2 linked regions of the Paraflavitalea devenefica genome follow. The protein of the gene in region 1 interacts with the protein of each later gene in a pairwise test. Links are inferred from orthologs where the notes say so. Each region holds a gene or a part of one and is shown in the gene's direction. Other genes may lie near its edges. The genes, in order: HB364_RS05690 and dnaE.

Region 1 (10,347 bases):
TCCTGGACCCGGTTGCTTTCAATAAAGTATGCCTGGAAGCATTGAGTTTTGTCAATAAACACAATGCCTTTATTACACTCGGCATCAAACCTACTTATCCCAATACAGGGTATGGCTATATCCAATACGAGCAGCATGCCGTAACGGATAATGTGTATAAAGTGAAAACTTTTACCGAAAAGCCCAATCTCGAACTGGCCAAGACTTTCCTGGCCAGCGGGGAATTCCTCTGGAATGCCGGCATCTTCGTATGGCAGGTCAAGAATATCATATCTGCCTTCGAAAAGTACCTGCCGGAAATGTATGATGTCTTTGCTGCAGAAAAAGATAAGTTTAATACCACCCAGGAAATAGCCGCACTTAATAATATATATCCGCTTTGTACCAATATTTCCATTGACTTTGGTATCATGGAAAAGGCAGACAATGTATACCTCATCCCTTCCTCATTCGGCTGGAGTGATCTCGGAACCTGGAATAGCGCCTATGAAAACCTGGAGAAAGATTATCTCGGCAATGCCGTAGCCGGCGACCAGGTAATGGTATTTGATGCCCATAATAATATGGTGCATGCCAAAGACGACAGGCTGGTACTGTTGCAGGGACTGGAAGGCTTCATTGTGGTGGATACCAAAGACGTGCTCCTCATCTGTAAGAAAGACAAAGAGCAGGAAATTAAAGAATACGTGGCCGAAGTAAAAAGGAACAAAGGCGATAAATTCCTGTAATAAGGGGGCACCACCTGATGTGCACATTTGGGGAGGCAAAGATCAATAAGTTTCTTTACCTTTTACCCTTCATTTGCACATTACCATTATGCTTGCAGCCTTAAATAACATTCTGTTTCTCGACATCGAAACCGTTTCTCAATACGCTACCTGGGAAGAAGTGCCGGAGGAGTGGAAAGAATTGTGGGGCCTCAAAGCAGCGTACCTTATACGCAATAAGGAAGAAGAAACCTTTGAAACCATCTACAACCGCGCAGCTATTTATGCTGAATTCGGCAAGATTGTTTGCATCAGTTGCGGTATCATACACGGTAACGGGGAATCAAAAAAACTGGTACTAAAATCTTTCACTGGCCATAATGAAAAGGAATTGTTGCAGCAGTTTACCGATATGTTGCGGCGATGGGCTACAGACAATCATAAATACCTCTGCGCCCATAATGGCAAAGAGTTCGACTTTCCCTATCTCTGCCGCCGCCTTATCATTAACGGATTAAGTATTCCGCCCCTGTTGCACATCAGCGGCAAAAAACCCTGGGAAATAGCCCATCTCGATACCATGGAATTATGGAAATTTGGTGATTATAAAAACTATACCTCGCTCAACCTGCTCGCTCATACCCTCGGTATTCCTACACCTAAAGACGATATGGATGGCAAAATGGTAGGGGAGGTATACTGGAAAGAAAATAACCTGGAGCGAATTGCTACCTATTGCCAGAAAGACGTAGTGACTGCAGCCCAGGTCTATCTCCGGTTCAATGGCGAAAGCCTTATAAAGCCGGAGCTGATTGAGATTAAATAATTCAAAAGCATTATACCATGTCTAATCGCATCAACATCTCTTCCGGGGCCAAATGGGAGGACATTGTCGGGTATAGCCGGGCTGTTAAGGTCGGCAATACCATTGAAGTAACAGGAACCGTAGCAGCAGATGAAAACGGCCAACTTGTTGGCAAAGGAGACGCTTACCAGCAAACCCACTTCATCATTGGCAAAATTGAGAAAGTATTACAACAGGCCGGCGCTTCCCTGAAAGATGTAGTGCGCACCCGGATGTTTGTAACCGACATCAGCCGCTGGGAGGAATATGGAAAAGCTCACGGGGAATACTTCAGCACCATAAAGCCCTGCACCTCCATGATAGAAGTAAAGGGACTGATAGAACCCGATTATCTTATTGAAATTGAAGCCACCGCTATTATCGGCGGATAGTTATATTGTTGTATGCATATCCAATCTAAGCTACCCGAGGTTGGCACTACCATCTTTACGGTTATGAGTGCCCTGGCTACGGAACACAAAGCGGTGAATCTTGGACAGGGATTTCCTGATTATCCCATGCCGGAGGCATTGATAGTGGCGGTAAACAAAGCCATGCAGGATGGTTTCAACCAATATGCGCCTATGCCCGGCTGGATGCCGCTACGCGAGTCCCTCGCAGTCAAAATAAACTTTCTGTACAATACGACAGTCAATCCTGATACCGAAATAACCATTACGCCCGGCGGCACCTATGCTATTTATACAGCACTGACCACCGTTTTACAGCCCGGCGATGAAGTGATCGTTTTTGAACCGGCTTATGATAGTTATATCCCCAACATCCAGGTGAACGGCGCCATACCGGTATTAATAGACCTGCAATTTCCGGACTACCGGATTGACTGGAATGAGGTGCGCAGCAAAATAACGCCCCGCACCCGCATGATCATGCTGAATACGCCGCACAATCCTACCGGGGCTGTATTGCGGGAAGATGATATACAACAACTACGTGCTGTGGTGAAGGATACCAATATCCTCATTCTTTCTGATGAGGTATATGAGCATCTCATTTTTGATCAGTTGCCGCACCAAAGCATGCTGCGTTACCCCGATCTGCTCAGCTGCAGTTTTGTATGCTTTTCTTTTGGGAAAGTGTACCATTGCACGGGTTGGAAACTGGGCTACTGTGTAGCGCCTGCAGCCTTTACCAAAGAGTTCAGGAAAGTGCACCAGTTCAACTGCTTCAGTTGCCATACACCTTCGCAGGTGGCGCTGGCCGGCTTCCTGAAAAACCGGGAATCGTACCTGCAGTTATCACCGGAAATGCAACAAAAGCGGGATTACTTCAGCCGGCTCATGGCAGATACCCGTTTTACGTCTTTACCCAGTTATGGCAGCTATTTCCAGTGCTATAAATATGACCGTATCAGTGAAGAGGGCGATAAAGACTTTGCTATCCGCATCACCAAAGAATATGGTATTGCCACCATACCGGTATCTGCTTTCTACCAGTCGGGGGAGGACAACAAGGTCATCCGTTTTTGTTTCGCTAAAAAAGAATCTACGCTGGAGCAGGCGGTAGAACGGTTACGGAAGATCTAAGCCGTTTGTTTCCTGAGTTCTTCTATTTCCGCATACCTGCGCCTGCGGCGTTTGAGGTATTTGTTATAAATGATCTCGCTCATCGGTTTGCCCGATACCTTACTCTCTACCCAGGAAATAACGTCCAGGTAAGCGAAGGCCCGGGTCTCATACCGGTCCTTTTCAAGGTGCCTGATCTTTTCCAGGAATTTTTCCAGTTCGGGCTTCAATTGACGGGGAGATACACCGAAAGAGTGGCGTAAAAATCGGAACATCTCTTCCTCTACCACCGTCAGGTTTTCCATTTTGGCCATAAAGCGGTATACTGATTTGGTCAGCGACTCCATCAGTTCATAGTTACCCAGCTCATAGTGTGCCATCAGATGCAGCAGCCGGGCATAACATTGCAGATCATTCCGCATTTCCGTATTGCCGTTGATGATTTTTTGTACGTAGTCAATGGACTTATCGTAATCGCCGCTGCCAAAATACAGGGTGGCTATCTTATAGGTGAACACCATGATGCGGTGCCCATCCACATACAAAGCATATTCTTCCAGGTCTTTCTCGATCTGGGGAACCTCGGTCAGCCCATCCCGGAAAGTACCCCGCATCAGGTTCCAGTTCAGCTTGGCGCTGTTGATGTAAATAGAAGTATGGGTCCTGAAATTATCGTGGATATTGGCCACTGGTGTTTTTGCATATTCCTCAAACTTGCGCAGGGTGATCTCGAACTTCTCAAAGTTGCGCAGGTCAAAATGTGCATTCAGGAGGTTGTGCATGCCTTTGATGTAGTGACCGGTTTCTACCGTGATCATAAACGGATCTGCATCAAACAGGTCAATCCATTTCTGGCTATAGCGGTAATACATTAAGAAATCCTGCCGTACGAAAGCATACCAGCAATAACTTTGATACAGGTATAGCTTTTCATAAAAGCCGGTGATCTCATCACTGGGAGGAAGGTTATTGATAAAGAACTCCCGGATACCTGCTTCATCTTTTTCATTGCGCACATGTCCATTCCTGATATACCAGCGGTACAGTTTCAGGGCCAGGTTCGAGAGGCGCGTTACGCGGTCAATATGTCCGCTGATCTCCAGTGATTCTTCTACCAGTTGATCAGTTTTCTCCTGTGAGCTGCGCGTGATGTGCAGTGTCTCGATCTTTTTCTCCAGTGATATTACCTGTGCCAGGAAATTGAACTTCTGGTTCGTGCGGGCAATTTCCTTCACACGCTCCAGGATCTTCAATGCCTGGATCTTTAATCCCTTGGTGTATAAAATGCGGGCATAATCCAGTTGCTCTGTTAATTGGAGATCTACATTCTCGGCGGTTTTCAATAGCCGCAGGCTTGCTAACAACTGTTTGTAAAGATGCGTCTTAAGATTATTAAGCTGCGGTTTCTGAATAGAAGGGAGTTTTTTCAATAACAGTTTCTCATCATATTCGTTCAACTTGTCCAATGCATCAAATAACTGTATGATTTTCAGGTCTTCATTACCTGAACTTCTTTTTATATAGAGTTTAAAATGCCGCTTCTCCGACTTCTCTAAAGAATGAACTAATTGGAATAAGGTATCTGTTAATCTGTTGGCCATCATTATGAAATTTTCCTGAAACACAGTGCCAGCAAGGGTTCTGCGCTGGCGTCACCCATTTTGGCGTAATCAAATCCCTCATAAGATGTTTTGAATTAAGTGAAACCTCATCTTATTTTTGTATGGACAAGAACAAGATGAGGCTTTTGAGTATCGCAGGCAAGTGAGTTAGAGGCCGAGGGTGAACAAGCAAAAATACATCACCCAAACAAAAAGAGATAGATTTTATTACCTTTTTTCATATGGCAAGCAATCGTTAGAGGTCAGCTGTTTCTACAGTGGACCTTTTTTCTTTTTAGGCGGTGCGAATATAGCTGATAAATAAATTCCATGTTAATTTTTATTTAAAATCAGCAAATATCCTTGTTCATACCGTATTTTCTGCAGTATACCCACCTGATAAATAACAGCTTACCTACCCCTAAACGATAAAATCACACCAAATTATTGCGTCATCACACCTTAAATTGTAGCCTGATTTCTAAATTCGGGTTATGATCACCATTGAACCGATGCAAACTGCACAGGCTCCTATACTGCTGGATATTTACCGCCAGGGTATTGCCTCTGGTATGGCCACCTTTGAAACTTCGGTACCGGAATGGCCGGTCTTCAATGCCAAGTACCTGCCTCACTCACGCATCATGGCCAAAGAAGGAGATGAAATTACAGGCTGGGCAGCGTTGTCACCTGTTTCCTCGCGTGAATGCTACCAGGGGGTGGCCGAAGTGAGCGTGTATGTGGCAGAAGCCCACCAGCGCAAAGGCATTGGCCGTTTGTTACTGATGGCGCTCATTGAGGAAAGCGAGAAAAACAACATCTGGTCACTGCTGAGTGTCATCCATGAAGAAAACCGGGCCAGTATACACCTGCATGAGCAGTGCGGCTTCCGGTACATTGGCTATCGGGAACGTATTGCCCAGTTGGATGGTGTTTGGAGAACCACTGTTATGATGGAAAGACGCAGCAACATGGTAGGGGTTTAAGTATTAATTTCGCGGCACAATCAGCAAAGCATGAGCCGTATAGATACCATTGTTTTTGATCTGGGAGGTGTATTGGTAGACTGGAATCCAGAATACGTATACAGGACCATTTTTGACAATGAAGAAGACATGCGCTGGTTTTTTAAGAACATTACCACCAGCGATTGGAATGAAGAGCAGGATGCCGGTCGCACATTGGCAGAAGGCACGGAGATACTGGTAAAACAATTCCCGCATCACGAAGACAATATCCGGGCTTATTATGGCCGCTGGGAAGAAATGCTGGGTGGACCTATCCAAGGAACGGTAGAGATCCTTCGTCACCTGAAACACAAAACCAATTACCGGTTATATGCCCTCACCAACTGGAGTGCAGAAACCTTTCCCATAGCTTTAAAAAAATACGAGTTCCTGCATTGGTTTGAAGGCATCGTGGTATCGGGCGATGAAAAGACCCGGAAACCTTTCCTGCCCATCTATCAAACCCTCATCAGCCGGTTTAACATTGACCCTGCCCGGGCGGTGTACACAGATGATAATGTACGCAACCTCCATCCTGCCAAAGAACTGGGCCTGCATACTGTACACTTCCAGTCACCTGAACAGTTCAAAAGAGACCTGCAGGTATTGGGAGTAACTGTCTGATTACAGCTCCCAGACCCACCATGCAGCCAAGATGCAGCGTATTTATATAAGTAGGTTGCTTCTACACTGGGTGTACGCTCTATATACGCTGGATCTCATCCTAACTCATTGATTTCCTATAAAAGGTTCTATCCCTATTCAGGGGCAATACCAGCTACTTCCTCCCACCGGTTGTTTAGGCAACTATTTTAAGAATCCCCTAACAATCTTTTGTCCCCTTTTATAGTCAGAAGAGGGAAGGAGATTTAATTTATGAAACACCTGATAACCTCTATGTCGCTCGCCGTGGTATTGTTATCAGCCTGCGGCACCCGGAAATTCCAGGCTTCTTTTACGGAAGACAAACCCCTGTATGCAGCCGTGAATGAACTGGTTAAGCGCCCTAACAACATTAAAGCGCAGAATGACCTGAAAGAGCTATATGCCTTATCTGTACAACGTCACGAACAGGCGGTAGCCGTGTACAGGACCAGTAGTGATGAAAGGCGGTGGGATAAAATGCTGTATGAGCTCAATGCCCTACAGGAAATGTACACCCACGCTCAGTCGGTACCTGCTTTGCTGAAACTGATACACCCCAATAACTATTTACAGCAGTTACAGGACATCCGTGAAGAAGCTGCTGCCTACTACTACGGGAAAGGGGCGGACCTGATGGTGGCCAACGATCGTGCGCAAAGCCTGCAGGCCAATGACGCTTTCCGAAAAGCCAATTACTATGTAAATGGTTACAAGGATACAAAGCAATTGATAGAACAATCTTATGAACAAAGTGTGGTGAACGTAGTCGTTAACCGCATAGATGATGATAACCTTTTCTTTAATACCTGGGGCAATACAGGTATCCGCTACCGCCCGGAAGATTACCAGGAATCACTGGTGCGTGAACTGGGTGGCCGTAATGCCAATATTGTACCGGCCCGTTTTTATACCGACCGTGATGCAAACCGTGAGAACATCAATCCCGACTGGATCGTGGATGTAAGATGGAGGAACGTAGATGCTAATGGTTCCGTACCCTATAAATATACCCGCACAGTATCGCGCGATATCCAGATTGGAAAAGATACTGCCGGTAAGCCTGTATACAAAACAGTGTACGCTACCCTGCACATCACGCGCCGCACCTTTACCGTGAATGGCGCCCTTGATTACCGGGTAAGTGATGTGGTAAATAACAAGAGCGTGGACCAGGGTTTAATATCCGATAACCTTAGCTGGGACGATAGCTATGCTACCTATACCGGCGACTCCCGTGCACTGGACAACAATGACTGGTTACTGGTACGCAACAGGAACAGCAACTTTGGTCCGTCGAAAGAAGAGGTATTGAACACACTGATGAAAAGAATGTATCCCGATTTACGCCGTCGCCTGGAACAGGCTACCAGTTAATAAATTTCATTTGGATGGATGGTTACTCAACCTGGGTTTAAATGGGTGGAAAAGAGAAAGGAGCTCCTTCGTTGGGCTCCTTTCATGTTAATTGTGGGTTGTGTTGAAAATAATCGTTAGAGATCAATATTATTGGCGCATGGCCGAGCTCATTACCGGTGCGGCGCCCCTGGTTTTTACCAGCAATGATTTTTCTCCTGTCTTTACCACTTCTCTGCTCAGCATCGTTTGCACAGTGGGCGATCTTCTTCTACTCACATAATAGCCGGCGAAAATATCGTTCTGCTTCTCTTCGAATGAAGCATTGTATAAGTTCAATTGACGCCACTTGCCGGGTGCGTCTTCTATATAAAAACTAATGTCATCAAAATAGAAGCTGCCATTACCATTGACAGAGGCGTAGAACCAAAGCTTTTTTGCTTCGGGGTTCACAGTACCAATTACCGTGTAAATAGTCCACTCCTGTTCATTTCTCGTTTCAACAGTAAATGGGCTGTTCAGGAAATCTTCATGACCTTTACCTACACCAATGCCATGGATACGTACTTTGGAAAGTGTATCTGCCGGATCGGCTTTAACCGCAATTTCATACCGGAAATTCTTGCCCTGCAGGGCAGCAGCCGGCACTTCTTTAACGAAATAGAATTCTTCTGTGTAATGGTACCAGGCGGCTGGTATTTGGCCGTAAGAAGTTAATACACACAGGATTGCAAAAAAGATAGAATATATCTTTTTCATAGGGACGGGATTTAGGGTGATGCTAATAACGGATAACCGGGCATCTTGTTGCCTTAAAACAGCGGCGCCTACTCATTATTGACATCGCTCAATCCGTTAAATTCATTGCTAATATGTAAGAAAGAATTACTAAACAGCCGTCAAACGCTGTTTGCTCGTAGCCTTAATGCCTTTGTGCCTTGTTGCCTTTATTTAAATAACTGAAAAACGATCAGGCTCATGATATAAGCCAGTCCGGTCATGTAGATCAATTGGACCGTTGGCCATTTCCAGCTCCGGGTTTCCCGTTTTACTACAGCCAGCGTGCTCATGCACTGCATCGCAAAAACATAAAAAACCATCAGGGAAAGTCCCGATGCCAGGGTATATACTTTACTGCCATCCGGTTTCACAGATGAGTGCATCCTTTCGTTGAGTGTAGCATTATCATCCTGTTCCACGCTATACAGGGTGGCCATGGTGCCTACAAATACTTCCCTGGCGGCAAAAGAAGTGATCAGGGCAATGCCAATCTTCCAGTCGAATCCCAGCGGAGCGATGGCCGGTTCAATGCTTTTGCCCAGGATGCCTGCGTATGAGTTTTCCAGCAGGGCCGTTCCTTGCTCTCTTTTCAGCTCCTTCAACTTATCTTCATCCTTTTCCTGACTGATCAACTGTTCATACTTAGTATGGACGGCTGTCATTCTTTCGCCAGGTCCGTACGTGCTCAATACCCATAAAATGAGGCTGATGACAATGATCACTTTACCGGCGTCCACCACAAAGATCCTGGCCTTGCTTACCATGGTAACCAGTACATTTTTCCAGCGGGGGCTTCGATAAACAGGTAGTTCAAGAATAAAATAACTTTTCTCTTTGACCTTAATGAACCATTTGGCAACATAGGCGGTAACCAGGGCCATGACCAGCCCCAACAGGTACAGGCACATCATCACCAGGCCCTGTAAGCTGATAAAGCCCCACAAAAGTTGCTTGGGGATCACCAGCCCAATGAGAAGGCCATACACTGGCAGGCGGGCGCTGCAGCTCATCAATGGCGTAACAAAAATGGTGAGTAACCGTTCCTTCTTGTTCTCAATATTGCGGGCGCTCATAATGGCGGGCACGGCACAGGCAAACCCACTGATCATGGGCATCACGCTTTTCCCGTTCAGTCCGGCTTTGCGCATCAGTTTGTCCGTCAAAAAGCTGATGCGGGCCATATAGCCGGTATCTTCCAGGATCGTGATCAGGCCAAAAAGGATCATGATCTGCGGGATGAACACGACAATGCCGCCAATCCCGGCGATCAATCCGTTGATCAGCAGATCGCTCCAGGAAGCCTTCGGCAATACTGCGGTAAGGTAATCGTTAAATGCATTGAACCCCGTTTCAATCCAGCTCATGGGATAATCGGCCAGCCAGAACACACTCTGGAATAACAGGAATAATACAGACAACAAAATCAAATAACCCCAGCGACGGTGCAGCAGTACATCATCCAGCTTTTCGGTAAACAATGTTTTCTGCAACGGGGAGGGCTCTGATACTGATTGCTTCAGGATGGTCCCAATGCGCTGGTAACGCTGCAGGATCTCTTCTGCCTGCGTTTTGGTATGATTGAACTTATTGGCTACTTCAATAGCTTCGATCTTTTCCTGCAATCCATTGTGCAGGGCGAAAGATTCATGGTTAATAAGGTAGTGGATCGCTTTATAATCGCTCAGATTGGCTACTGTTTCCTTTACTTCTTTTACTGCATTGGGCGCCAGTGCTTCATTATTGATGAAATCGCGCACCGGCATTTTGTAGAGGTGCAGGGCTGTTTGTTCAATGGCCTTTTTAAGCTGGGGAATGCCTTTATTCTTGCGGGGGTTGATGGGGATGATGGGCACGCCCAGTTCTCTCTCCAGTTCGGCCACATCA
Region 2 (17,378 bases), on another replicon or contig:
ATCGTAATGCTATCTCAGCGCAATTCACTAGCCTTCTGATATAATGAGAATACGTTTACCTGCCTTTTGGGCCGCTGCCGGGTGGGCGCTACTAGGCGTCTGGTGGGGAGGAAATGGGGAGTTAGTATGGAGTTAGGAGGGAGTTACCTACGACTTATATCGCTATAAGGTCGCTGTAACACCGCTGTAAGCTCGCTGTAAGTCCGCTATGAGGCCGCTGTAAGATCGCTGAAACATCGTTGCAAGTACGCTGTAAGGAGGTGTTAAAACAGCTAAAAGATAATATTTTATTACATCCAGTTGTTATATCTGTTCGCATAGGGATATAACCATCCCCTGTTTTATTGTTCGTCTTTTTAGAATTGATGTCTTATGGAAAAACTAAAATCTTGTATACTTAAGTTGTAGTACTCTACTCCGTAGGCAAACAGTCATTCACAGAAAATGATACTTATTAAGCAGCAATAAACCTGCCAAAATACTGATGACTTTTGCTTCGACAACAGATTTCGTTGCCTCAATGCCTTTATGCCTTGTTGCCTACTTTTCAATTCTCGTTCTGCGTAGTTCCAATAAGTTTAATCCATTGGCAGGAAATCCTTTCAGCCATAGTTGCTCCAGGTGGATGACTTCATCATACCAGAGTGGTACTACCGGTGCATCGGCAATGACCAGTTGGTCCATTTGCTGGTACAGCTTATAACGCAGGCTGTCATTTTCGGTTACGATAGCTTGTTCATACAATTTATCAAAAGCCGCATTCTTATAACGGGTATAATTGGGGGGAGCAGGGTTCTTGCCATAAAAAACACTGAGGTAATTCTCTGCTTCCGGGTAATCGGCCATCCAGCTACCACGGAAGAACAAGGCCTGTGATTTGGCAGTTTGTTCCAGCAACAGACTTTTCTGTACTACTTCTACCTGTATTTTCAATCCCACTTCTTCCAACTGGCGGGCAATAAAGCTAGCCAGGTCAGAATAGATGGCAATGGTAAGCAGCTTAACAGGCGGCATCCCTTTCCCATCCGGGAAGCCGGCTTCGGCCAGCAAACGGCGTGCTTTCGCCGGATCGTAGGGATAACCTTTCACGACAGATGAATCAAAGGAAGGCAATCCCGAAGGAATGAAACCGCTTTCGGCAGGTGTACCGATGGAATTGCGCAGGTACATCATCATCTTGCGGCGGTCGAACCCATAGTTAATGGCTTGCCGGATGGCCTTTAGCTTTAGCGGGGAATTTTTTACCAGTGCATTGTTGCTGTCTACCATTATGCCCAGGTATTCTGTATTGAGGTACGAATGTTTGGTAAGCCTGATCTTGCCTTCCCAGTCTTTGCGCAGTACGCCTTTTTTGGTAAGCACCTCATCTTTAAAAGAGGCTTCAATATCATTGATAAAGTCCAGTTGCCCCTGGCGGAACAACAGGAACTCTGTCGCCTTGCTGTCGTAAAAGCTGGTTTTGATCGCGTCGAGGTAAGGCAGGCGGTTGCCGGCGCTGTCCTTTTCAAAATAGCGTTCATTTTTCACCATGATCAATACCTGTGTTTCTTCCCAGGTTTTGAGGGCGAAGGGTCCGGTGCCGCAGGGATGGCTTCGGAAATCGGGGCCATACTTTGTGACTACTTCATGCGGTACTACGGAGCAGTATTGCATGCTGAGCAGTCCAAGGATGGGTGTAAATGGCCGTAAAAGCGTCAGACGGAAGGTAGAATCATCCAATGCTTTAAAACCATCTTTGGCGGCTATGCGGTTATTGAAGATCCAGGCACCGCTGCTGGCAGTGGCGGGATTCGTAATACGGGTAAAGCTATACTCCACATCGTAGGCCGTCATCTTACGGCCCTTACCACCGGGGAAGACTTCATTATCGTGGAAATAAACATCATCGCGCAGGTGAAAAGTATATACCAGCCGGTCGTCCGATACGTCCCACCGGTAGGCCAGGGAAGGCACTATGCGCAGTTCCTGGTCGGTTTCCACGAGGGTATTGTACAACTGGTGCACCGCCCAGATGACCGATTGATTTTTGGCAAAAGCAGGATCGAGCGAGGCGATGCCACTGTATTCATTGTACCGGAATACCTGTTTGTTACTGGCTGCCCGCTCGCCGCAGGCGCTCAACAGGGTAACTATTAAAACGTTAAAGGTGAAAAATAGTGGGTTAGCTTTCATATTCTGCGTTAAATTTAGCACTTCAAAAACATATCACTTTGATCCGGATTAAAATAAATACGCTGCGTTTTTTTGCAGGTTTGTTTACACCCCTGACAGGATGCACTGCTGCTCTTTTATTATGCATGGTCATTTCCTGCCAGGCCCAGCCCCTGAACCAGAAGAAAGGTTTTACCCGGCAGGATACACTGCGGGGAAGCCTGGGACCCGAAAGGACCTGGTGGGATGTTTTAAGGTATGCCATAGATGTCAAGCCCGATTATAACAACAAGACCATTAGTGGTCTCGTAAGGATATATGTTAAACCATCACCCAACAGCGACAAGTCCGTCACCCTGATGCAGATCGATCTGCAGGAGCCCATGCTGCTGGACAGCGCCTTCTTTCAAATTGTATCCAAAGATGGACGGGTGAAGAGAAGGACCCCGGTGTTGTTCAAAAGAGAAGGTAATGTTTACTGGTTAGAGACAAAACCATTTCATGATCGTATTACAGCCACCTATCCGCTGGAATTATACTACCACGGCAAGCCACGCGAAGCGGTTCGTCCACCCTGGGATGGTGGCTGGATATGGAGTAAAGATAAACAAGGACGTCCCTGGATGAGTGTTGCCTGCCAGGGACTGGGCGCCAGTGTATGGTATCCCTGCAAAGACCACCAGAGCGATGAACCTGACTCAGGAGCTTCTTTAACCATGCATGTGGCCGATAGCCTGGTGGCTGTAGGCAATGGCCGGTTGGCAAAAAAAGAAAAAGATAACAACGGCCTTACTGCCTGGACATGGGAAGTAAAGAATCCCATCAATAACTACAACATCGTTCCCTATATCGGTAAATACGTAACCTGGCATGAAGACTTTGCCGGCGAAAAGGGCAAACTGGATTGTGATTACTGGGTATTGGATTATAACCTCGATAAAGCTAAAGCGCAATTCAAACAGGCGCCTACCATGCTTAAATGCTTTGAGCACTGGTTCGGCCCCTACCCTTTTTATGAAGATGGTTATAAGCTGGTGGAATCACCCCACCTGGGCATGGAGCACCAGAGTGCAGTGGCCTATGGCAACGGATTTCAGAATGGTTACCGTGGCCGCGACCTCTCCGGCAGCGGCTGGGGCAACAAGTGGGATTTTATTATCATACATGAAAGCGGCCACGAATGGTTTGCCAATAATATCACCAGCAATGACATTGCCGATATGTGGTTGCACGAAGGCTTCACCAACTACTCCGAAACCATTTATACTACCTGTGAGTTTGGCGTAGAGGCAGGCAATGATTATTGTATTGGCACCCGTAAAGCGATACAAAATGACATTCCCATCATTGGCCACTATGGGGTCAACCAGGAAGGCAGCGGGGATATGTATTACAAAGGTGGCAACCTGCTGCACACCATCCGCAATATCATTGGAGATGATGAGAAATTCAGACAGATATTAAGAGGACTTAACCAGGTATTCTACCATAAAACCACCGATACCAAAGAAGTGGAAGCTTATATCAGCAAACAGGCCGGCATTGACCTCTCCAAAGTATTTGACCAATACCTGCGCACCACGCATATCCCTGTGCTGGAAGTTAAACATGAAGGCCTTGGCATCTATTTCCGCTACACCAATTGCATCAAAGGGTTTACCATGCCATTAAAAGTGAAGCTGGCCGGTGACCGCACCATGTTCATTACACCCACCGAAGAATGGCAGCTACTGAAAGCAGGAGGCTGGTACAACGGTTTCTTTGCAGTGGACAGGAATTTCTATATAAATACAAAGGAAGTCCATGTAGATATACAGAAAGTGAAGTAAGAAAGGCAGCTACAATACCTGATAGCTAACACTTTATATTCAGCGTATCCGCTTTGAATACTCTTCCAGCTTTTCTTTTTCAGCTTTGGTAAGGCTGTGCATACCGCTTTTGTTGATTTTGTCCAATATCTGGTCAATCTCCTGCTGGCGGTTGTACTGTTGCTGGTTGTATTTATGATCAATATTGTAATTACGGTGATGCGTTTTGTAGAAAAAATTATCTACCAGCAATAGATGAGGCCTTGTAATGATCAGGTAAATAAACACGATGGCAGGTACTGAAATAATCAGTATCGTGACATAATTTTCCACCAGTGCATGCGGCCGCATCAATAGGGCAACAACCAATCCAACCAGCGCCCCGCCAAGATGGGAATCATGTCCTATATTGCCAGTCCTTGACCTGATGCCATAAATAGAAATCAGCACATACAAAAGACCGAAAAGCCAGCCGGGAAGGGGAATGAAAATGAGCGGGACATCGATACCCGGGAATAAAGCAATCACCGCAAATATGATCCCCGATACGGCTCCTGACGCCCCTACCGAACTATAATCACCGCTGTAACGGTGTATGTACAGCGAAAGCAGGCCGCCGCCGATAAGGCTGGCAAAATAAATGATCAGAAAGCCCCACCAATTCAGTACAGCGATCAATGAGCCGCTGAAAAAATAAAGCGCGAGCATATTAAAGATCAGGTGCAGCCAGCCCACGTGTAGAAAACCTGAACTGATCAGCCGGTCATATTGCCGGTATAGCAGAATGCCATCAACATTAAATTCATAACGGGCAAAAAAATCACTGTTCCTGAATCCTCTCCAGGAAATAAGGACGTTCAGAATGATTAATAAGAATACAAGGAGGCCGGTACCAATCATTGCAACAATATTTTTCGGGGCTTAAACCATCCCATTTCGTCCGAAATATATCCATCCTTTGGCATATTAATAAATACTTGCCTGGGTGCCCAAAACCAATTTACCGTATCCTGCCCGCGCCTGCATAGTGCGCAGCATAATACGCATCATTCATATCATTGATCATCACTCCGCTGGAAGTGGAAGCATGTACAAACTTATTATTGCGCAGGTAAACGCCTACATGGGATATACCTGCTTTACGTCCGCGGGTTTTGAAGAATACCAGGTCGCCCTCTACTAATTCATCCTTGCGCAGGCGCTTGCTCTTCTGGTATTGTTGCGCCGACGTGCGTGGCAGCAGGAGGCCATACAGTGTGTAAATAAACGTTTGGGCAAAGGCAGAGCAGTCTACCCCATTCTTATCGGTACCGCCATACTTATAGCGGGTACCATACCAGTCCTCAATAAAGCTGATCATCCTGCCGTCTGTCAGCTCTTCCACCGGCAGGTCGAGCAGGATAGAATATTTAAACTGCAGGGGATCGCTCAGCTCCACATTAGTGCCTGTATGAATGGAAGGCCCCGGTGTATAGCGTTCATTGAGGGGCGGACTTGCCGTATAGTCGGAAGAACCGCCGGACGGCTTGATGGATATATTCTCAATAAACCGGGGTGAGCCAGCCGCAGGTTTCGTAGTGGCGCCGGGTACAGCCGCCGTGGTCTTTCGCTGGGTACTGCAACTGGTAGCGGCCAGGGCCACCAAAACTATCAGCCATCCTTGTTTTAACATATTATACATCAATGCCCTGGTTAAAGATAAATGTCGCAAAGTAACAAATACATTGCCAAAATGGCAAGCCTTGTGCCGATTCACGGATGTGGAAATATATTGTCATTTGTTTAGCAATTGTTCAGGAACTTTGTAGCTCACTTTGTGTTGATTACTAACCAGGCATCGCAAATCCCAAAATTGTAATGTGTAAATTCTCTCACCTTCACGTCCATACCCAGTTTTCCCTGCTCGATGGAGCAGCCTCTATCCAATCATTGTATAAGAAAGCCGTTAAAGATGGTCAGCCGGCCATTGCTATTACCGATCACGGTAATATGTTTGGCGCTTTTGAGTTCGTATCAGAGGCCTACAAACACAAGAATGAGGATGGCTCCCTGAAGGTAAAGCCCATTGTAGGATGCGAATTTTATGTGGTGGAAGACCGTCATCGTAAGATATTCTCGAAAGATGTGAAGGATGAGCGTTATCACCAGGTATTGCTGGCCAAAAACAAACAAGGTTACCAGAACCTCATCAAACTCACTTCGCTGGGCTATATCGAAGGAATGTACAGCAAATACCCCCGTATTGACAAGAAACTGATAGAGCAATACCACGAAGGGCTGATTGCCACTACCTGCTGCATCGGCGCCTATGTGCCGCAAACCATCCTGCATGATGGAGAGGAAAAAGCTGAGCAGGAATTCAAATGGTGGCTCGACCTGTTTGGGGAAGATTATTTCATCGAGGTACAGCGCCATGATATTAAAGAGCAGATCCAGATCAATGAAGTACTGCTCAAATTTGCGAAGAAGTTCAATGTGCCCATCATTGCCACCAATGACAGCCATTATACCGACCGGGATGATTACAATGCCCATGACATCCTGCTTTGTATTAACACCGGTGAAAAGAAAAGTACGCCGGGATATGACGATATCATCAATGATGACCTGAACGTAAAAGAGCGCCGCTTTAAATTCCCCAACGATCAGTTTTATTTCAAGACACAGGATGAAATGAAGGAACTCTTCAAAGACATCCCGGAGTCTATAGACAATACCAATATGATCGTGGACCGGGTGGAGGTGCTGAACCTGAAGAAGGATATCCTGCTGCCGGCCTTCCCACTTCCTAAAGAATTCCAGACGACCGACGACAGTAACCTGAACCAATGGACTTACCTGCACTACCTTACTTATGAAGGGGCCAGGAAGCGTTATGCAGAACTTACACCCGAAATAACGGAACGGCTCGACTTTGAGCTGTTCACGATCAAAACGATGGGCTTTGCCGGTTACTTCCTTATTGTGAGTGACTTCATCAAAGCCGGCCGCGACCTGGGCGTATTCATCGGCCCCGGCCGTGGTTCCGCTGCAGGTAGCGTGGTAGCTTATTGTATCGGCATCACCAATATTGACCCCATCAAGTACAACCTGCTGTTCGAAAGGTTCCTGAACCCCGACCGTAAGTCAATGCCCGATATTGATACGGACTTCGACGATGAAGGCCGTCAGAAAGTAATTGACTATGTAGTTGACAAATACGGCAAGGCCCAGGTAGCGCAGATCATTACTTATGGTACCATGGCCGCCAAAATGAGTATCAAAGACGTGGCGCGTGCATTGGACCTGCCCCTGGCCGAATCGAATGCATTGGCCAAGCTGGTACCGGATAAACCGGGTATAGAACTGGGCCGTGTATTGAAAGCGCCCCTCACCGCCAAGGAAGGCGAAAAATCGCTGGAAGAGAAGGAAGGTCTGGGCCCCGATGAACTGGAAAGCGTAAAAAGGATACGCGAGATCTATAAAAGCGATACCCTGAACGGAACGGTATTGCACGAAGCCGAACGTTTGGAAGGATCGGTACGGAACACCGGTATCCACGCAGCAGGTATTATCATCGCCCCCAAAGACCTGACAGAACTCATCCCCGTATCTGTAGCCAAAGACTCCACACTCTGGGTAACCCAGTTTGAAGGCAGTATTATTGAAGACGCCGGCGTTATCAAGATGGACTTCCTGGGGTTGAAGACCCTCACGATCATTAAGAATGCGCTGGAAATGATCAGGCAGAATCACGGCGTGGAAATCGTGATAGACGATATTCCGCTCGATGATACGAAAACCTACGAGATCTACCAGAAAGCGGATACCATCGGTACTTTCCAGTTCGAAAGTCCCGGTATGCAAAAATACCTGCGTGACCTGAAGCCTGACCAGTTTGCCGACCTGATTGCGATGAACGCCCTGTACCGCCCCGGTCCGCTGGCCTATATCCCCAACTTTATTGACCGTAAACATGGACGGGAACCTATCACGTATGACCTCCCGGAAATGGAAGAATACCTGGCCGATACCTATGGTATCACGGTATACCAGGAACAGGTGATGTTGCTGGCCCAGAAACTGGCCGGCTTCAGCAAGGGAGATGCCGACGTACTGCGGAAGGCGATGGGTAAGAAGCAAAAGGCGGTACTGGACAAGATGAAGGCCCAGTTTGTGAAGGGAGGAACGGACAAAGGCCATCCTGCTGATAAACTGGAGAAGGTGTGGACCGACTGGGAGGCTTTCGCCCAATACGCATTCAACAAGTCGCACTCCACCTGCTATGCCTTTGTGGCCTACCAGACAGCCTACCTCAAGGCCCACTACCCTTCTGAATATATGGCTGCGGTACTCAACAACGCCGGCGCCATTGAAAAGCTCACTTTCTTTATGGAAGAGTGCAAGCGGATGGGTAAGATGGTACTGGGACCGGATATTAACGAATCGCATAAAGGCTTCTCTGTGAACCTGGAAGGCCATATCCGCGTAGGGTTGGGCGGGTTAAAAGGCGTGGGCGAAGCTGCTGTAGAAAATATCATTGCCGAGCGGGAAGCCAATGGCCGCTATACGAATATTTTTGACATGATCAAGCGGGTCAACCAGCGGGCGGTGAATAAAAAGACCCTGGAATGCCTGGTGTATGCCGGCGCTTTTGATTGCTTTAAAGAATTCCACCGGGCGCAATATTTCACCATACCACAAGGGGAAACCGCCTCCGGCATGGAGAAGATCATTAAATACGGGAATATTTACCAGACGGAGAATAACAGCACCGCCAATACCCTCTTTGGCGACCTGCCCAAGGCCCTGGATATTCCCCTGCCGAAGATACCCCCCTGTGAACCATGGACTTTGACCGAGCTGCTGGATAGGGAGAAAGAGGTAACCGGTATGTTTATGAGCGGCCACCCGCTGGACCATTTCCGGTTCGAAATAAAGCACTACGGCTTCACCACCCTGGCCGACTTTAATGAGATCAAGGAGGCGATCACCCTCCAGGCCAACCCGGGCCGCACGTTCCGGCTGGCCGGACTGGTAACCGACGCCCAGCACCGGGTAACCAAAACCGGCCGCCAGTTTGCCTCATTTATTATTGAGGATTATACCGGCAAGAGCGAATTCATGCTCTGGAGCGACGACTATATGCGCTTTTCCAATTACATGGAAAAAGGTAAGAACCTATTCATAACGGGTTTCTTTAAACAACGCTTTAACAAGGTGGAGTATGAGTTCAAGGTGGATAAGATCGTTTTGCTGGAGAGCATTAAACAAAACCTTACCAAACAGGTTATAATAGATATCGAGGCCCGGCACATTGATGCCGACATGGTCAATTTCCTCGAAAAGAATGTTAAAACCCACCCCGGAAAGGCTGGTTTGAAGTTCAATATCAAGGAAATGAAGCGGCAATACAAGATCAGCCTGTACAGCCTGGAAACGGGGTTTGAAATGAATGACGAAATGACGGCCTGGCTGCAGAATAAGCCCGAGGTAGATGTACAGGTTGTCACTGTGTAAATGTGGATAACGACAGAGGGGCAGGAATACCGAATTGGTTATAAATTTGTCGGTTCTTAGCAGTAAGTTAAAGAATGAGTCCCACAACGGGAAACCCACTCCAGGCTTACCAACAAACAATAAAATAATTACTTTTACATCTAAATTTTGATTTATGGCTTTAGAATTCACCGACGCGAACTTCCAGGAGAAAGTGATCGCTTCCGATAAATTGACTGTGGTAGACTTTTGGGCTGAATGGTGTGGGCCTTGCCGCGCGATCGGGCCGGTTATTGAAGATCTCTCTAAGGAATACACAGGAAAGGTAAATGTGGGTAAAGTGAATGTAGACCATAACCCGCAGATATCTGTTAATTACGGGATTACTTCTATTCCTGCTATCCTCTTCATTAAGGGTGGTAAAGTGGTGGATAAGCTGGTCGGCGCACAACCGAAAGCCAACTTTGTAAAGAAGATCGAGCAGCATATATAACTGTTTTATAATCTATTTTCTAAAGCGATTCATGGTTTAATGAATCGCTTTTTTTATTGTATATCAATACCTTGTAGTAACGGTCTTTTTTGTCTATCCTTGTCTTTCAATAAACCCTTCAAATCCATTATCATGAAACTATCCCGCTTGCTTATCCCAGGCTGCCTGTTAGTAGCAGCTATTGTTTACTTCAGTTGTAACAAATCGGATACGCCCGATAAGCCGCCTTATCAAGCCGAATACGTAACGGCTTCTATCCAGGGCAAGATCGTAGATGAAAATGAGTTACCTGTCAGCGACGCCACCGTTAAAGCCGGCTCCCTATCCGTTACCACCAATGCCAGCGGTCTTTTTAATATCAGCAATGTTTCTGTAGACAAGCATGCGGGCATGGTAACCGTGGAAAAGGAAGGTTATTTCAAAGGCATTAAAACGATTGTGGTAACCCCCAATAAGAACAACTCGGTTTCCATCCAACTGATCAAGAAAATAGCTGCCGGCAACTTTAATGGTAATAGCGGCGGCACGGTCACCGTACCATCGGGGGGTAATATTGTGTTCCCGTCCAGTGGCATTGTACAGGAAGGCTCCACTACTGCCTATACGGGCACGGTATCGGTGAGCGCTTTTTTTATCAATCCCGAAGCCAGCAATTTCCAGGAGATCACGCCGGGTACCCTGCGCGGCATTAATAGCGCCAACCAGGAAACGGGCCTGCAATCTTTCGGTATGATGGCGGTGGAATTGAATGGCGCCAACGGAGAAAAACTTCAACTGGCCAGCGGCAAAACCGCCAGCCTTACTTTCCCGATACCTGCCGGCTTGCAATCGCAGGCGCCGGCTACCATTCCTTTATGGAGCCTGGATGAAAAAACAGGCTTGTGGAAGGAAGAAGGCACTGCCACCCGCCAGGGCAATAATTATGTAGGATCTGTAAGCCACTTCTCTTACTGGAACTGTGATGCACCATTTGCCGTAGTTGATTTTACAGCTACTATTAAGAACCAGCAAGGTGTGGCACTGGGAGGAGTAAAAGTAGTGATCAGTGCTACCGGTACAACAGATACCTTAAGCAGCATATCAGGCTTCGGCTATACCAGTCCAGAAGGGGTGGTGAGCGGTAAGATCCCAGCCAACCGCAACCTGGTGATGAAAGTATATGATCAATGTGGTAACCTCATTCACACACAAAATGCAGGGCCTCTTACGGGTACTGCCGACCTCGGCGTTATCACCGTTACGTCTGCCACCTCAATGGTTACTTTTTCCGGCACGGTGGTGAACTGTAATGCGGCTGCCGTTACCAATGGCTATGTGACCATTGACCTGGAAGGGATCTATTACCGCGGCAACCTGGTGAACGGTGTGTTTAGTATCCCGGTAACACGCTGTTCCAATTCCGCCACTTCGGCCATTGTAACACCGTATGATCTTGGCGGCACCCAGTCGGGCACAGCCACTACAGTAGTTATTTCCGGCACTACCGTTAATACCGGCCAGTTGGTGGCCTGCGGTAACTCGCTCACGCAATATATCAACTACAATATCAATGGCACCAGCTTTACCTATAGTGAAGTTGATTCATTATTTGCCTACCGTGCTGCCCAGAGCGATTTCACGTATTTTGGAGCTACCAGGCCGAACAATAATGATAGGTTTACAGACTTTATTTTTAGGGGCGAACCTGCTCCGGGAACAGGCACCATGACTTTCCTATACGTTGATGATGGCGGTCCCGTCTATAGAAATAACGGCACCATCACTGTAAACGTTACAGAATACAATAATGTACAAGATGGGTTCATTGCCGGTAACTTTACCGGGACTGTAAAGGATACCCTTACACAGGCTGTATTCCCCATTAATTGTACGTTCCGGGTTAAGAAGTACAAATAATCATTTAAACCCTTCAAATCCATTATCATGAAACTATCCCGCTTGCTTATCCCAGGTTGCCTGTTAGTAGCAACTATTGTTTACTTCAGTTGTAACAAATCGGATACACCTGATAAGCCGCCTTATAAAGCCGAATACGTGACCGCCTCTATCCAGGGCAAGATCGTAGATGAAAATGAATTGCCGGTCAGCGGCGCCACGGTGAAAGCCGGTTCGATATCTGTTACCACCAATGCCAGTGGTCTTTTTAACCTCAGCAATATTTCCGTAGACAAGCATGCGGGCATGGTAACCGTGGAAAAAGAAGGCTATTTCAAGGGCATTAAAACCATTGTGGTAACCCCCAATAAGAACAACTCGGTTTCCATTCAACTGATCAAAAAAATAGCTGCCGGCAACTTCAACGGTAATAGCGGCGGCACGGTCACCGTACCATCGGGGGGTAATATTGTGTTCCCCGCCAGCGGTATTGTACAGGAAGGCTCCACTACAGCCTATACAGGCACGGTATCGGTGAGCGCTTTTTTTATCAATCCAGAAGCCAGCAACTTTAGTGAGATCACACCCGGCACCCTGCGCGGTATTAATAGCGCCAACCAGGAAACAGGCCTACAATCTTTCGGTATGATGGCGGTGGAATTGAATGGCGCCAACGGAGAAAAGCTTCAACTGGCCAGCGGCAAAACCGCCAGTCTTACTTTCCCGATACCTGCCAGCCTGCAAGGACAAGCCCCGGCCACCATTCCTTTATGGAGCCTGGACGAAAAAACCGGTTTGTGGAAAGAAGAAGGCACTGCCACCCGCCAGGGCAATAATTATGTAGGCACTGTTAGTCACTTCTCCTTCTGGAATTGTGATGCGCCTTTCGCCATTATTGACTTTACTGCTACGATTAAGAATCAGCAAGGTGTGGCACTGGGAGGAGTAAAGGTAGTGATCAGCGCTACCGGCACAGATACCCTGGGCAGCATTTCCGGCCACGGTTATACCAATATAGACGGTGTGGTCAGCGGTAAGATACCTGCCAACCGCAACCTGGTGATGAAAGTATATAATCAATGCGGCAACCTGACCCATACCCAAAATGTAGGACCATTCACGGCCAATAGCGACCTGGGCGTCGTCACTGTTACGTCTACCGCTGCGGAGGTTACTATTTCCGGTACGGTGGTGAACTGTAATGCAGCCGCTGTTACGAATGGTTATGTCACCATCCATCTCGATGGGGTGTATTACCGCAGCAACCTTATTAACGGTGCTTTCAGCATGCCGGTAGTCCGCTGTTCCAATACAACTGCCTCAGCCACTATTACCCCCTATGATATTGGCGGCACGCAATCGGGAACGGCCAGCACCGTAGCTATTTCCGGTACTACGGTCAATGCCGGCCAGTTCGTGGCCTGTGGTAACGTACTTACAGAGTACATCAATTATAACATTAACGGAACCAGCTACGGTATCAGCGGTACTGATTCAATGATCGCCTACCGGGGGCAACAGAATAACCAAACACTGATATCTGGTTTCGGAGGAGATAACAGGTCGTTCGACATGTCTTTTATAGGAGAACCAATCCCCGGAACAAGCCCGATGAGTCAGATGGTCATCCGTGAAAACAACACTTACTATATTCATAGAAACAACACCCCCACCATCACTGTAAACATTACAGAATACGAGAATACTGTTGGTGGGTATGTTGCCGGTAACTTTACCGGAACTGTAAAGGATACCCTTTCACAGGCCATCCTCCCCATCAACTGTACTTTCCGGGTTAAGAGGTACCAATAATAATATTTCAATCAACCGGGTATTGCAAGGTCGTAGGGGCCTTGCAATACCTTTTTTTATAATATTATCTCATCCGGACAGACAGTTACTGTATGACAACTTTTTAGCCTGAGCGCTTACTGATTTCAGGAGGATTGCGATTTATCCTTATATTGCCCAATATTTAAATTTAACCAACCTACCGGCATGAATCCCATCCTGGTCAACATTTCCCGCGGCGCTCTCGGCATGTTCTTTCTCCTTTTTGTTTGTTATCTCCTGAGCAATAACCGGCGGGCTATTAACTGGAAGCTGGTGGGAATGGGGCTTTTTGCCCAGGTCATGTTTGCCATGGGTGTCTTACACACCACGGCATTTGGTCAACCCGTTTTCTGGCTGCTATTTGGTGGCATTCTTATTTACACCGTTTACAATAAGTTTAACCGGGTAAAAAATAAAACAGCCGGTAGTACTATTACCTATGATCCTGTTAACCTTGCGTATGTATTAATCTGGCAATTGCTCTTCATCATAGGATTGATCCTTGCCCCCAACCTGTTTGGGAAGTGGGCCAATCTGTCCATCTTTATTAGTTGCATAACCATACTGGCCCTGATCTTCAGAGTGGGTAAAAAGCATGGAGAATTAATGAAATGGTCCATCCTGCTGTCATGTGTATTGATTACCGGCGCTGTATATGGGAAAGTATGTAACCCCCAGATATTTAAGCTCATCCTGCAATCCGCTTCAGATACTTTTGTATCGCTCATCAACATCAGCCATAAAGGCACTGAATTTATGTTTGGCAAACTGGCGGATGACAAACAAAGCTGGGCATATGTATTTGCCATACAGGTATTGCCCAACATTATCTTTTTTGCGGCGCTCTCTTCCATACTTTACTACCTGGGCGTATTACAGGTTATTGTATACGTGTTTGCCTATGTACTGAATAAATTAAAGATCTCAGGAGCCGAGAGTTTGTCTACTGCGGCTAATATTTTCCTGGGGCAAACCGAGGCTCCCCTGATGATACGGCCTTACCTGGAAAAGATGACCCGGTCGGAAATCCTTTGTATTATGATTGGCGGTATGGCCAATACAGCAGGAAGTGTACTGGCAGCCTATGTGGGTTTTCTTGGAGGATCGGACATCAATCAGCAACAGTATTTTGCCCTGCACATGCTCAGTCAATCGATCATGAGTGCGCCTGCAGCTATTGTGATCTCTAAAATACTCTTCCCGCAAACGGACGAGCACCTTGTATCTAAAGACCTTACAGTCCCAAAAGAGAAGCTTGGGGATAATTTCCTCGATGCATTATCATTGGGTACGACTGACGGTTTGAAGCTGGCCGTGAATGTAGGCGCCATGCTGATCGTATTTACAGCAATCATGTGGGTGGTGAATGGCCTGATGGGCTGGATTGGCAACATTACCCACCTGAATGAACAAATAGCCATTGCTACCGGAGGCAGGTACCAGGAATTGTCGCTCCAGATGGTTTTAGGCTATGTATTTTCACCCGTTGCCTGGCTCATTGGTGTGTCCAGTACAGATATGGTTCCCATCGGACAACTATTGGGGGAAAAGACCATCCTGAATGAATTTATGGCCTATATCTCATTGGGCAACATGAAAGCCAACAATGTAATACAGGACCCAAAATCCCTGTTGATCGCCACCTATGCCCTCTGCGGATTTGCCAATTTTGCGTCCATTGGCATCCAGATCGGGGGGATTAGCCAGTTGGCCCCCAACCAGCGCAGAAACCTCACAGAACTGGGCGTAAAAGCCCTTATAGGCGGCACCATTGCCTGCCTCATGTGCGGCTGCATCGCCGGGGCATTGATGTAATTGTCAGAAATGCGTATTTTTGTAGTATGAATTCCTTTCCTGTACATATTAATTTTGAAACAATGGCTTCTGCCTTGCGCGAATATGTTCGCCGCAAAGCTATCAAAGCAGAGAGTACGATCTTTTATGTAGAGAAGGGGCAGCTTATTGAAGAAAATCCTAAAAGCCATACTAAAGTAGCCCTGAAAAAGGCAGTCGCCAAAAGCTAAGAATGCCAACGCTATATATCCTCGCAGGCCCTAATGGTGCTGGAAAAACCACCTTCTATTACACCGCAATTGAACAAGGATTCATTTCTCCTGATTTACCTTTTCTAAACATTGACCTTATTACCCGGGAACTTGGAAGTTATAGCGATACCAATTTCGCGAAGGCAGAAGAAATTTACCGGGAACGTATTACAAAGCTTCTGCAGGAAAATGCAGGCTTTATGATTGAAAGTAACCTGGCAAAAGATTCAGAATACGAATGGATTGAAGCGATGATCCGCAAAGGATATGACATTATTCTTTATTTCCTATGCACTGATTATGTTGAAGATATTCATATTAACCGGGTACAAAAAAGAGTAAAAGAAGGAGGGCATTATGTACCACCCAATATAATAGAACACAGGTATAAAATGTCACTACTTTATCTGAGGAGTAAATTGCCTTTATTTAAAGAAGCCTACCTGATTGACAACGCCGAAACGGCCTTGGCAATGGTAGTTTTAAAACAAGGAAGAATTGAACACAAACAACCTGAATGTCCGGTATGGATACAGCAGGTAATATTTATTGCTGAACGCCTGCAAAACAAAAGCGAGTAAGAGGATTAATTCAAACTCAACGGATTGCCTGAACAATTTATCCCATTGATTGTTAGAACCCTGATGTAACTTTGCATACCATGAACACTTTCATCCAGCAGGTGATAGCCGCCGAACCAGATGCGGCCCTCCGTACAATAGCCAATAAGATCATTGCCCGCGAACGCATTACCCCTGAGGACGGCGTATTGCTGTTTGAAAGAGCCAATGCCCCCTTTGTAGGTGCGCTGGCCAATTTTGTACGGGAACGCCTGCATGGCAATAAAACCTATTTCAACCGCAACTTCCATATAGAGCCCACCAATGTGTGTGTATTTGCCTGTAAGTTCTGTTCTTATTCCCGTCTCTATGCCCACCGCGAAGAAGGCTGGGAACTGACCACCGATCAAATGCTTGATATTGTAAAAGGCTATGATGGCAAACCCGTTACCGAAGTACACATTGTAGGAGGCGTGCATCCCAAACTCACCCTCGAATTCTTTGCCGACCTGCTGCGCAAGATCAAAGCCCATCGCCCGGAATTACACATCAAAGGCTTTACACCGGTAGAGCTGGATTATATGTTCCGCAAGGCTAAGAAAAGTGTAGAGGAAGGCATGGCCTATTTGCAGGAGGCCGGATTGGATTCCCTGCCCGGTGGCGGCGCCGAGATCTTCCATCCCGAAATACGTCAGCAGATCTGCGATGATAAAGTAGATGCCGAAGGCTGGCTGAAGATCCATGAAGCAGCGCATAACCTGGGCATGCATACCAATGCCACCATGCTCTATGGCCATATTGAAAAGTACTGGCACCGGGTAGACCACATGGAGCGCTTACGGCAACTGCAGGATAAGACCGGTGGCTTCAATACCTTCATCCCACTCAAGTTCCGCAACAAGCAGAATGACATGAGCAACATACCGGAATCGGGCATCATTGAAGACATGCGCATGTATGCCATTGCCCGCCTGTATATGGACAACTTCACGCACCTGAAAGCTTACTGGCCTATGCTGGGACGCCAGAATGCCCAGTTAACCTTGTCCTTTGGCGTGAATGATATTGATGGAACAATTGACGACTCTACCAAGATCTACTCCATGGCCGGCTCTGAAGAGCAAACACCTGCCAT

What was found.
Region 2: the proteins of HB364_RS05690 (region 1) and dnaE interact in binary tests that used the Escherichia coli proteins (3 or more experiments, as listed by UniProt). The link is inferred for Paraflavitalea devenefica from one-to-one orthologs.

What each region holds. Positions count from the first base shown.
Region 1 is NZ_JAARML010000001.1:1,394,815-1,405,161, forward strand. The notes cover bases 1,147-4,026. They hold HB364_RS05690 (methionine aminotransferase), read left to right. Parts: upstream 1,147-1,955; coding sequence 1,956-3,098; downstream 3,099-4,026. Other genes in these bases: HB364_RS05680 (3'-5' exonuclease), read left to right, coding at 1,147-1,533; HB364_RS05685 (RidA family protein), read left to right, coding at 1,551-1,943; HB364_RS05695 (hypothetical protein), read right to left, coding at 3,095-4,026. Outside these bases: HB364_RS05675 (mannose-1-phosphate guanylyltransferase), read left to right, coding at 1-728; more of HB364_RS05680, read left to right, coding at 817-1,146; more of HB364_RS05695, read right to left, coding at 4,027-4,678; HB364_RS05700 (GNAT family N-acetyltransferase), read left to right, coding at 5,173-5,664; HB364_RS05705 (HAD family hydrolase), read left to right, coding at 5,695-6,309; HB364_RS05710 (hypothetical protein), read left to right, coding at 6,562-7,704; HB364_RS05715 (hypothetical protein), read right to left, coding at 7,834-8,442; feoB (ferrous iron transport protein B), read right to left, coding at 8,631-10,347. UniProt on the Escherichia coli protein: Shows aminotransferase activity with methionine and histidine as substrates, and to a lesser extent also with phenylalanine.
Region 2 is NZ_JAARML010000002.1:1,911,646-1,929,023, reverse strand. What follows is about bases 5,472-9,658. They hold dnaE (DNA polymerase III subunit alpha), read left to right. Parts: upstream 5,472-5,816; coding sequence 5,817-9,458; downstream 9,459-9,658. Other genes in these bases: trxA (thioredoxin), read left to right, coding at 9,613-9,658; HB364_RS17100 (C40 family peptidase), read right to left, coding at 5,472-5,640. In the rest of the region: HB364_RS17115 (ABC transporter substrate-binding protein), read right to left, coding at 541-2,172; HB364_RS17110 (M1 family metallopeptidase), read left to right, coding at 2,211-3,980; HB364_RS17105 (rhomboid family protein), read right to left, coding at 4,020-4,859; more of HB364_RS17100, read right to left, coding at 4,960-5,471; more of trxA, read left to right, coding at 9,659-9,930; HB364_RS17085 (carboxypeptidase-like regulatory domain-containing protein), read left to right, coding at 10,063-11,826; HB364_RS17080 (carboxypeptidase-like regulatory domain-containing protein), read left to right, coding at 11,854-13,617; HB364_RS17075 (NupC/NupG family nucleoside CNT transporter), read left to right, coding at 13,804-15,453; HB364_RS17070 (hypothetical protein), read left to right, coding at 15,480-15,662; HB364_RS17065 (hypothetical protein), read left to right, coding at 15,665-16,264; aminofutalosine synthase MqnE, read left to right, coding at 16,345-17,378. UniProt on the Escherichia coli protein: DNA polymerase III is a complex, multichain enzyme responsible for most of the replicative synthesis in bacteria. This DNA polymerase also exhibits 3' to 5' exonuclease activity. The alpha chain is the DNA polymerase catalytic subunit.